One region of the Phyllobacterium ifriqiyense genome, then DNA from elsewhere that is predicted to be linked to it. Evidence: predicted binding sites of a transcription regulator. Region 1 holds the regulator's gene; the other holds the start of a gene.
The links. Region 1 encodes PhoB, which activates phosphate uptake and scavenging genes when phosphate is short. Its sites were predicted from a motif close to TGTCATNNANCTGTCAT; they were not measured.

Region 1 (4,432 bases):
TCATATTCGCAAATTTTAACCCCATTTTAACCACGGTTTGTTGCAATGCGTAACATTGTGTTACTGTAATTGGAATCAAACCGGGGCAATCTCTTGCAATCAGGCACCAAGTCAGTTGGGAAATCATCTCCCGTCAACGGAAACTCCGCATTGGCATCAATGTGCAGCTTCTGGGGACTGCTTAGGGCGTACTGGACCTCCGAGCGCTGGGTTGAAGCCTGGACGCTGACAATCGCCATTGCGCTTTTGACCGCCGCAGCCAGCAAGGCCAGCGTCTGGATGGCGATGGCGTCGGGCGAGTTGATCAACTCGCTGGTCGATATACACGACCCTTTTGTCGTTAATCCGCTCAATGTGATCCTCGCAAATGCCGGTATTCTCGTTGCAATTGTTGCAGTCAAGGAAATTGGCTTCATCGGTGTCCGTCATCTCCTTTCGACAACCTTGCATCGTAAATGGCGCGGCTGGCTCAATGGCCGCTTCGGTGAGGCGCTGCTTGATGAACAGCACACACATTATCATTTGCAGCAGGGAAGTTCGGCGGAGCAGACTCCCGACAATATCGACCAGCGCATTCAGGAATCCATCAAGGGAATGACCGGCGGCGCCATTGGCCTGGCCATGGGCGTGCTGGGCGTCACAATGTCCATTCTTTTCGTGGGCCAGAAACTCATTGAACTTTCAACGCCAATACCCGGCCTTGATTTTCTTGGAGATTATGGCAGTGCCACGCTGGCCTTTACGGCCATTGCGCTCTACGTGCCGGTCAGCACATGGATTGCTATGCGTATTGGCCGCGCTCTTGAAAAACTCACCCTCGCCATGCAGCAATCCGAAGGCAGTTACAGAAGTGAGCTGACCACATTGTTGCGCCGCAGCTTTCAGGTTGCCGCTGCCAATGGCGAGACTGTTCAAAAGTCGTTAAATGACAAGCTCTACAGAAGCGTCGACAATAATTGGGGGCGTTTCAATGTGTTCGATGCCTGCTATATGTCGTTCACCTCGATCTACAATTTCTTTTCCGCCCGTATTGTCGCCTATATACCCGGTCTTCTGCCCTATATGGGTAATACCATCAGCTTCAAGAACTATATTACCGGTTCCGAGCTTGTTGGTTCGATGATCAATGAATGCTCCTGGTTTATCCATGTCATGCCCGCAATTGCCAATTTGAAGGCAAATGCACGGCGCGTTACCGAATTGGCCCAAGCGGTCGAGCGTGTCAGCCAGCCCTCGGAATATTATCGGTCCACAGGTGTCAGCGAGTTCAAATTTGCCACACAGCATGAAGCCTTTGGCGTCTCGGTGCGGGGACTTGAATTGATGCATCGCGACAGCGAGGCCAAAGCTTTTCTCACACTTGGAAATATGCGGTTGCGCAAGGGCCAATGGGCTTACATCAAGGGTGATTCCGGTAGTGGAAAAACCTGTTTGCTCAAAGCAATGAACGGGCTTTGGGGCTATGGCCGTGGTGAAATCTTTTACCCGAAAGATGCGGCAACAATGTATGCGGCGCAGGAGGTCAAACTTCCCGGCGTGTCGCTGAAACAGCTCGTATGCCTCCCAATGGATGAAAGCCGTTTTGGCGATTCCTCCGTTGCGGCCGCCCTGCACCGCGCCGGCATGGGCGACTTTATTGAAAACCTTGGTGAAGAATGCCGCGATGGCACGTCTTGGGACCAGCTCCTGTCGGGTGGCCAGAAGCAGAAACTGGTGCTTGCGCGCATATTGCTGCACAAGCCTGCGGTTTTGTTTCTTGATGAAGCAACCGGCGCGCTGGACCCGGACTCCAAGATCGCCTTCCATCAGGCCATCAAGGATCATTGTGCCGGAACCACCGTTATCAGCGTGATGCATGAGATCGAAGCGCCACGCTCGGTTTCCGGCGAAAACTTCTATACGCATATTTTGGAGATCAATGGCGGCACAGCTATCCAACGGCCACTTCTGGAGACATTGGTCGAGCCAGATCCGCTACCAACAACAAACTTCCCGCTGATTGCCGCCGAATAGCCCTTTTCGGAACACCGCGCTTTTTGTCCGGTAGAAGCAGTTCTGTTTAAATGAGACTACCGGTCATTTGCGCAAGCCATCTCTAGCGCAAATTGGCTCATATAACGCCGATTCTGTTCCCGGCCGAGACAGAAATTCGATAAAGAAAAACGCGCTTTAATCCTATCCGAAGGAATAGCCTGCACCGCGCACGGTCCGGATCGGATCAAGCGATCTGCCAATATTGATTGCCTTGCGCAAACGGCCAACATGCACGTCAACCGTGCGGTCATCGACGTAAATATCCGCGCCCCATACATTGTCCAGGAGCTGTCCGCGCGAGAACACCCGGCCTGGAGACTGCATCAGGAATTCCAGCAGGCGGAATTCTGTCGGTCCGAGCTTGAGTTCACGCTCTTTGCGGAAAACCCTGTGCTGTTCGCGGTCAAGTTTCAGATCTCCAAAGCTCAACACATGCGACAAGAGACTTGGATTGACCCGGCGTAGCATGGACTTGATGCGTGCCAGCAATTCCGGTGTCGAGAACGGCTTGACCATGTAATCATCCGCACCGGTTGAAAGACCGCGAACACGCTCGCTTTCTTCACCGCGCGCGGTCAACATGATGATCGGCAGGATTTCTGTCTCGCGCCGAGCACGCAGGCGGCGGCAAAGTTCAATACCGGAAAGGCCTGGAAGCATCCAATCGAGGATCAGCAGATCCGGCACCTTTTCGCGCAAGGCGATTTCGGCTTCGTCACCACGGCTGATGGTTTCGACAATATAGCCTTCTGCCTCCAGATTATAACGCAGGAGAACACTGAGGGCATCTTCGTCTTCAACGACTGTGATTCTGGGAGCTATAGGCATGGTCTGCTTCCGGCAATTATGGCGTTACTGGCTCGTCAAGAATAACGGTATGCGACTGATCTTCCTTCGGGCGTTCCGCCGGAAGCTGTGTTCCCGTTACAATGTAATAGACCGTCTCGGCGATATTGGTGGCATGGTCACCGATGCGCTCAATATTCTTGGCGCAGAACAAAAGATGCGTGCAAGCGGATATATTGCGCGGATCTTCCATCATATAGGTCAGGAGTTCGCGGAACAGCGACGTGTAAAGCGCATCAATCTCATCATCGCGTTCACGGACGATATTGACCTGTGCCACCGAGCGTGTCGCATAAGCGTCGAGAACATCCTTAAGTTGTGTCAATGCCAGTTCTGCGATGGTCTGCAGGCCGCGATAGACAGAGAGCGTCTGGCGCGTATCGTTGACAGCTACGACACGCTTGGCAATGTTCTTGCCAAGATCGCCGATACGCTCAAGATCGGATGAAATGCGGATCGTGCCGATTACTTCGCGCAAGTCGATCGCCATTGGCTGGCGCTTGCCGATGATGGTGATCGCCTTTTCGTCAATCTCGCGCTGACCGGCGTCGAGGATAAGGTCATCAGAGATCACGCGCTGGGCAAGCGCATTGTCCGAATTGACCATGGCCGACACAGCCTGTTCGACCATGCGCTCCGCATGTCCGCCCATCTCTGCAATCTTGTGCGTCAGAAACTTCAGTTCATCGTCATAAGAGCGGACGGTGTGTTGTGCTGTGTCAGTCATTGTCTAACCCTCTTCCCGTGAGATCAACCGAAACGTCCGGTAATGTAGTCCTGCGTGCGCTTTTCGGTAGGGCTGGTAAACATCATTTCAGTGTCACCGACTTCAACAATATTTCCAAGATGGAACATTGCCGTGCGTTGCGACACGCGTGCCGCCTGCTGCATTGAGTGTGTGACGATGACGATCGTGTAGTTCTGGCGCAATTCGTCGATCAGTTCTTCAACCTTTGCCGTCGCGATAGGATCAAGCGCCGAGCAAGGCTCGTCCATCAAAATCACTTCCGGGCTGACCGCAATGGCGCGCGCGATGCAAAGACGCTGCTGCTGTCCGCCGGAAAGACCGGTGCCAGATTCATGCAGACGGTCTTTCACTTCCGCAAACAGGCCTGCACGCTGCAGGCTTTTTTCCACGATTTCGTCGAGATGACTCTTGCTTTTGACAAGACCATGAATGCGCGGGCCATAGGCAACATTTTCGAAGATCGACTTCGGAAATGGATTTGGCTTCTGGAATACCATGCCGATACGGGCGCGCAACTGAACCACGTCGATCTTGGGATCATAGATATCGCGCTCATCAAGCGTGATATTGCCCGTGACCCTGCAGATCGAAATCGTATCATTCATGCGGTTCAGGCAACGCAGGAAAGTCGACTTGCCGCAACCCGATGGTCCGATAAGCGCGGTGACTTCCTTTTCCCTGATATCGAGACTGACTTCAAAGAGCGCTTGTTTGGCTCCGTAAAATACGGAGACGTTTTCGCCCTTCATCTTTATCGCAGGCTGGTTCGAGGAGTTATGCAATTTCTTTTCCACATCAACTTCG
Region 2 (4,432 bases), 590 kb from region 1:
CCGATAGGCTCTGCACAGTGGATGGCCCATCAGCATATTGGTCGCTTCGAATTTTTCTCCAGTACGAACTTCAACCGTTCATTTCCCCTTCTGGAGAATTTTGACACATCATCCTTGCCCGCCATTGATGGACCGGTGCCACTGGCAGAGCGACTGAAAGCCGAACTTCTGCGTCAGGCACTCCCGCACGAGATTGTCCTCGATTTGCATTGTGACGATGAAAGCGAAAGCTACCTCTACATCCACCAGGCGTTTTTGCCGGAAATGTATGATCTGGCGTCCGCCCTCGGCTCTACCGCTATTCTTTCGTGGGACAGCACCGCCGATGCAGCTTTTGAAGAAGCTTGCGCGCATCCGGTGCTCCAACTACCGAAAACAGAACAGAAAACCCGAGCCGTCACCACAGTGGAGTTTCGTGGCCTCAGTGATGTCAATATCGATACTGGAAAGTCTGATGCGGAAGGTCTTTACAAGTTCCTTGTTCATCGCGGCGTCATCGTCGATACGAGTATTGCACTGACGGTAGATTTCAACGGACCTGTCACGCCGCTTGAAAATGTCGAGATGATCAGAGCTCCTCAAGGCGGGATGATCCTGTTCCATGTCGATATTGGTGCTCAAGTGAAGGCGGGTGACAAGCTGGTCACTGTTGTGACCGTGCCGGGGGATCCCGCCGGTGATATAATATTGACCGCTCCACAGGCTGGCCGAGTTCTGACAAGGCGCGGCCATCGCTATACCCGCCGTGGCGACGATCTCCTGAAACTTCTTGGCAGCAGACGATCTGAAAATGCCAAGCCCGGCTCGCTGGAATCATGATGCGAACCACCCAGTCTAACGAGATACGCGGTATTCTGTTCGACAAGGATGGAACGCTGGTCGATTTCAATAAAACGTGGTTTGGCATCACCATGGAACTAGCGCACATGGCCGCCAAGGGTGATGAAACCCGCGCGAAGGCTCTCGTTGAGGCTGGGGGATATGATTGGGAGATGCAAAAGTTCCGCGGTGGCTCAGTGGTCGCTGCGGGAACCATCAATGATGTTGTTGATCTGTGGCATCCCGAGCTTTCTCTCGAAGAGAAACGGCAATGTATTCGTGACTATGATCATTATACAGTTCAGGAAGGCTCGCGCCGCGCAGTCGGAATCGATGGATTGCACGCAACGCTCGAAGCTCTTGTCGCTCGGGGTTTCGTGCTTGGCATAGCAACCAATGATTCTGAAGCAGGCGCTCGCGCTACAGCTGAAGCCTTGGGGCTATCACCGCTTTTCTCGGCAATCATAGGATATGACTCCGTTGCCCGCGCCAAGCCGCATGCAGACCAGCTTCACCTCTTTGCCGCGAAAACAGGCCTCCCAGTCGAAGCGATTGCCATGGTGGGTGACAATTCCCACGATCTGGAAATGGCCCATGCCGCTGGAGCGGGACTTGCCATAGGCGTCCTGTCAGGAAACAGCACATTGGATGACCTTGCTCACCTTAGTGACGCGATCCTTGGCTCGATTGCAGAGTTGCCCGAGTTTCTGGAAAAGCGTGCCAACGCGGTATTCGTGCCAGATTGATATGATGACAATGATTTGGATGCCTGCTGCATTATAGAATGCTATCGACTGGATAGCTGACAGGAGAGGGCTCATGGATCATCAGAATTTCGCCGCCGGGATTGCCGATATCGAAGCTGCCGCAAAGAGATTGTCCGGGCAGCTTGTGCCGACACGGCTGATGGAATCGGAAAGTCTCAACGACCGCTACAATGCGCGTATTTTCTTCAAGCCAGAATGCCTGCAACGGACCGGCTCATTCAAGTTTCGCGGTGCCTATAACCGTATCAGTCAATTTACGCCGGAAGAGAAAGAGCGCGGGATCGTTGCATTCTCTTCAGGCAATCACGCACAAGGCGTCGCAAGTTCTGCCCGCATATTCGGCATCAAGGCAGTCATCATCATGCCCAGCGATGCGCCACAGGTTAAGGTTGATAATACCCGCTCCTACGGGGCGGAGGTTGTGTTTTTTGACCGTTACACCGAGAGTCGGGACGTGATTGCCGCCCCCTTCATTGAAGAGCGTGGCATGGTTTTGGTGCCGCCTTACGATGACCCATCCATTATTGCGGGTCAGGGCACGATCGGGCTTGAAATTGCTGATGAAGCCAAAGAACGCGGTATCACGCTGGATGATGTATTTGTGCCCAGCGGCGGTGGTGGTCTCATCAGTGGCGTCTCGATTGCAGTAAAAGCGCGCTCTCCGCAAACGCGCATTTGGGGCGTCGAACCGGAAAACTTTGACGATTTGCGCCGTTCATTGGTCGCTGGTGAAATTCGCAGCAATGAGACGGGATATCGCTCAATCTGCGATGCAATTCTTACTGCTCAACCCGGCGATCTCACATTTCCAATCAACAGGCAAAATCTGGCCGGCGGCATCGCTGTTTCCGATATCGCCGTGCGCAAAGCCATGCGCGAGGCAGCAAGCCATTTGAAACTGGTGGTTGAGCCCGGCGGTTCTGTTGGTCTTGCTGCGCTGGCTTCTGGCGAAGTCGATATCAAGGGCAAGACGGTGGCGGTCGTCCTTTCAGGAGGCAATGTGGACCTCGACTCTTTCAGTAAGCTGATTGCGTCTTAATAGGTTTCTGACTTTAATCGTTGGTAGCTACCGCTATAAAAGCTGAACTCTTGTCATCAGTTTGTTACGCTGAACTTCTAGCCATTCTGGAACGGTTCTAATCCGCAACCCAGCCAGACAGCCAGAGGTCACGCCATGAATGATCAAACTCCCGTTTTCAGAACCAGCCAGCTTGAAGAGAATGATGGTCCTGGCCACAATCCGACCGACAATCCAACAATGGGCGAGCTCATTGCAGCTCGATTCTCCCGCCGTGGCTTTCTGAAAGGATCACTCGCGGTTTCAGCTATTGCAGCCACCGTCAGCCCGATGGCGCTGATGCTGGCTGATGATGCTCGCGCTGAAACCAAATCTGCTTTCAGTTTTGAGGAAGTAGAAGCCGGCATTGATGAAAAACACCATGTTGCAGCCGGATATGATGCGGATGTGCTTCTACGCTGGGGCGATGGAATTTTCGTGGATTCTCCAGAGTTTGATCCGCGTAATCAGACTCCGGAATCTCAGGCGAAGCAGTTTGGCTACAATAATGATTATGTCGGTTATATTCCGATAGATGGCTCGTCTGAGCATGGTCTTCTGGTCGTCAACCATGAATACACGAATGAACATCTCATGTTCCCAGGCATCGTTAAGGTTGCTGAGGGCAAGATCGAAGTCGCTCCTGCCGACAAGAAGCGTGTTGATATCGAGATGGCTGCCCATGGAGGCACTATTGTCGAGATCAAGAAGACCGATGGTAAATGGCAGGTCGTCAAGGACGGCAAGCTGAATCGCCGCATCACCGCCAATACCGAGATGCAATTGTCCGGTCCTGTTGCCGGTCATGACCGTGTAAAAACCAATGCAGATTCCTCCGGCAGAAAAGTCTTCGGGACAATTAATAATTGTGCTGGAGGCGTCACGCCCTGGGGCACCTATGTGATGGCCGAAGAAAATATTCATGGCTATTTCACAGGCGAACTGGCTGCCGACAGCAAGGAAGCGGCAAACTACAAACGCCTCGGCCTTCCGGAGGGCAGTTATGAATGGGGCAAATTCCATGATCGCTTCGATGTCTCGAAAGACCCCAATGAAGCCAACAGGTTCGGATGGATTGTCGAAGTCGACGTGAACGATCCGGTATCTGTCCCCAAGAAACGCACCAGCATGGGCCGCTTCAAGCATGAAGGCGCTGAGTCGATCGTTTCCAAAGATGGCCGAGTCGTGTTTTATCTCGGCGATGACGAGCGTTTCGACTACGTTTATAAGTTTGTAACCACCGGCAAGTTCAATCCTGATGATCGCGCTGCTAATCTGGACCTGCTGGACGAAGGCACGCTTTACGTCGCAAAGTTTGAAGCCGACGGAACTGTTAACTGGTTGCCGATAGTGCATGGCACCGGTCCTTTGACAGCCGAAAACGGGTTCGCCTCGCAAGCGGATGTTTTGATTGAAACCCGTCGTGCAGGCGATCTGTTGGGCGCTACCAAGATGGACAGGCCGGAAGACATCCAGCCGAATGGTGTCAACGGCAAGGTCTATGTCATGCTGACCAATAATACCAAACGCAAGGACGATCAGATCGACGCTGTCAATCCACGTGCCAAGAACGCGTTCGGCCATATCGTTGAAATTGCCGAGGCTGATGGCGATTTCGCCGCAACAAAGGGCAAATGGGAAATATTGCTCAAGTGCGGCGATCCTTCCATTGCCGATGTCGGCGCATCTTTCTCCACCGAAACCACAAAGAATGGCTGGTTCGGCATGCCGGACAATTGCTCTGTCGATGCTGATGGACGGCTGTGGGTTTCAACGGATGGCAACTCGC

Region 2: QFZ34_RS14095 (PhoX family protein) is a predicted target of PhoB. The motif match lies at 2,677-2,693, and genes of this name have one in related genera.

Annotation. Positions count from the first base shown of each region.
Region 1 covers NZ_JAUSZT010000003.1:744,449-748,880, forward strand. The annotation lists gene QFZ34_RS11170 (ABC transporter ATP-binding protein/permease) at 160-2,013, shown strand; gene phoB (phosphate regulon transcriptional regulator PhoB) at 2,176-2,862, opposite strand; gene phoU (phosphate signaling complex protein PhoU) at 2,879-3,607, opposite strand; gene pstB (phosphate ABC transporter ATP-binding protein PstB) at 3,631-4,432, opposite strand, start outside.
Region 2 covers NZ_JAUSZT010000003.1:1,333,321-1,337,752, forward strand. The annotation lists gene QFZ34_RS14080 (M14 family metallopeptidase) at 1-819, shown strand, start outside; gene QFZ34_RS14085 (HAD family hydrolase) at 819-1,565, shown strand; gene QFZ34_RS14090 (threonine ammonia-lyase) at 1,639-2,625, shown strand; gene QFZ34_RS14095 (PhoX family protein) at 2,761-4,432, shown strand, end outside.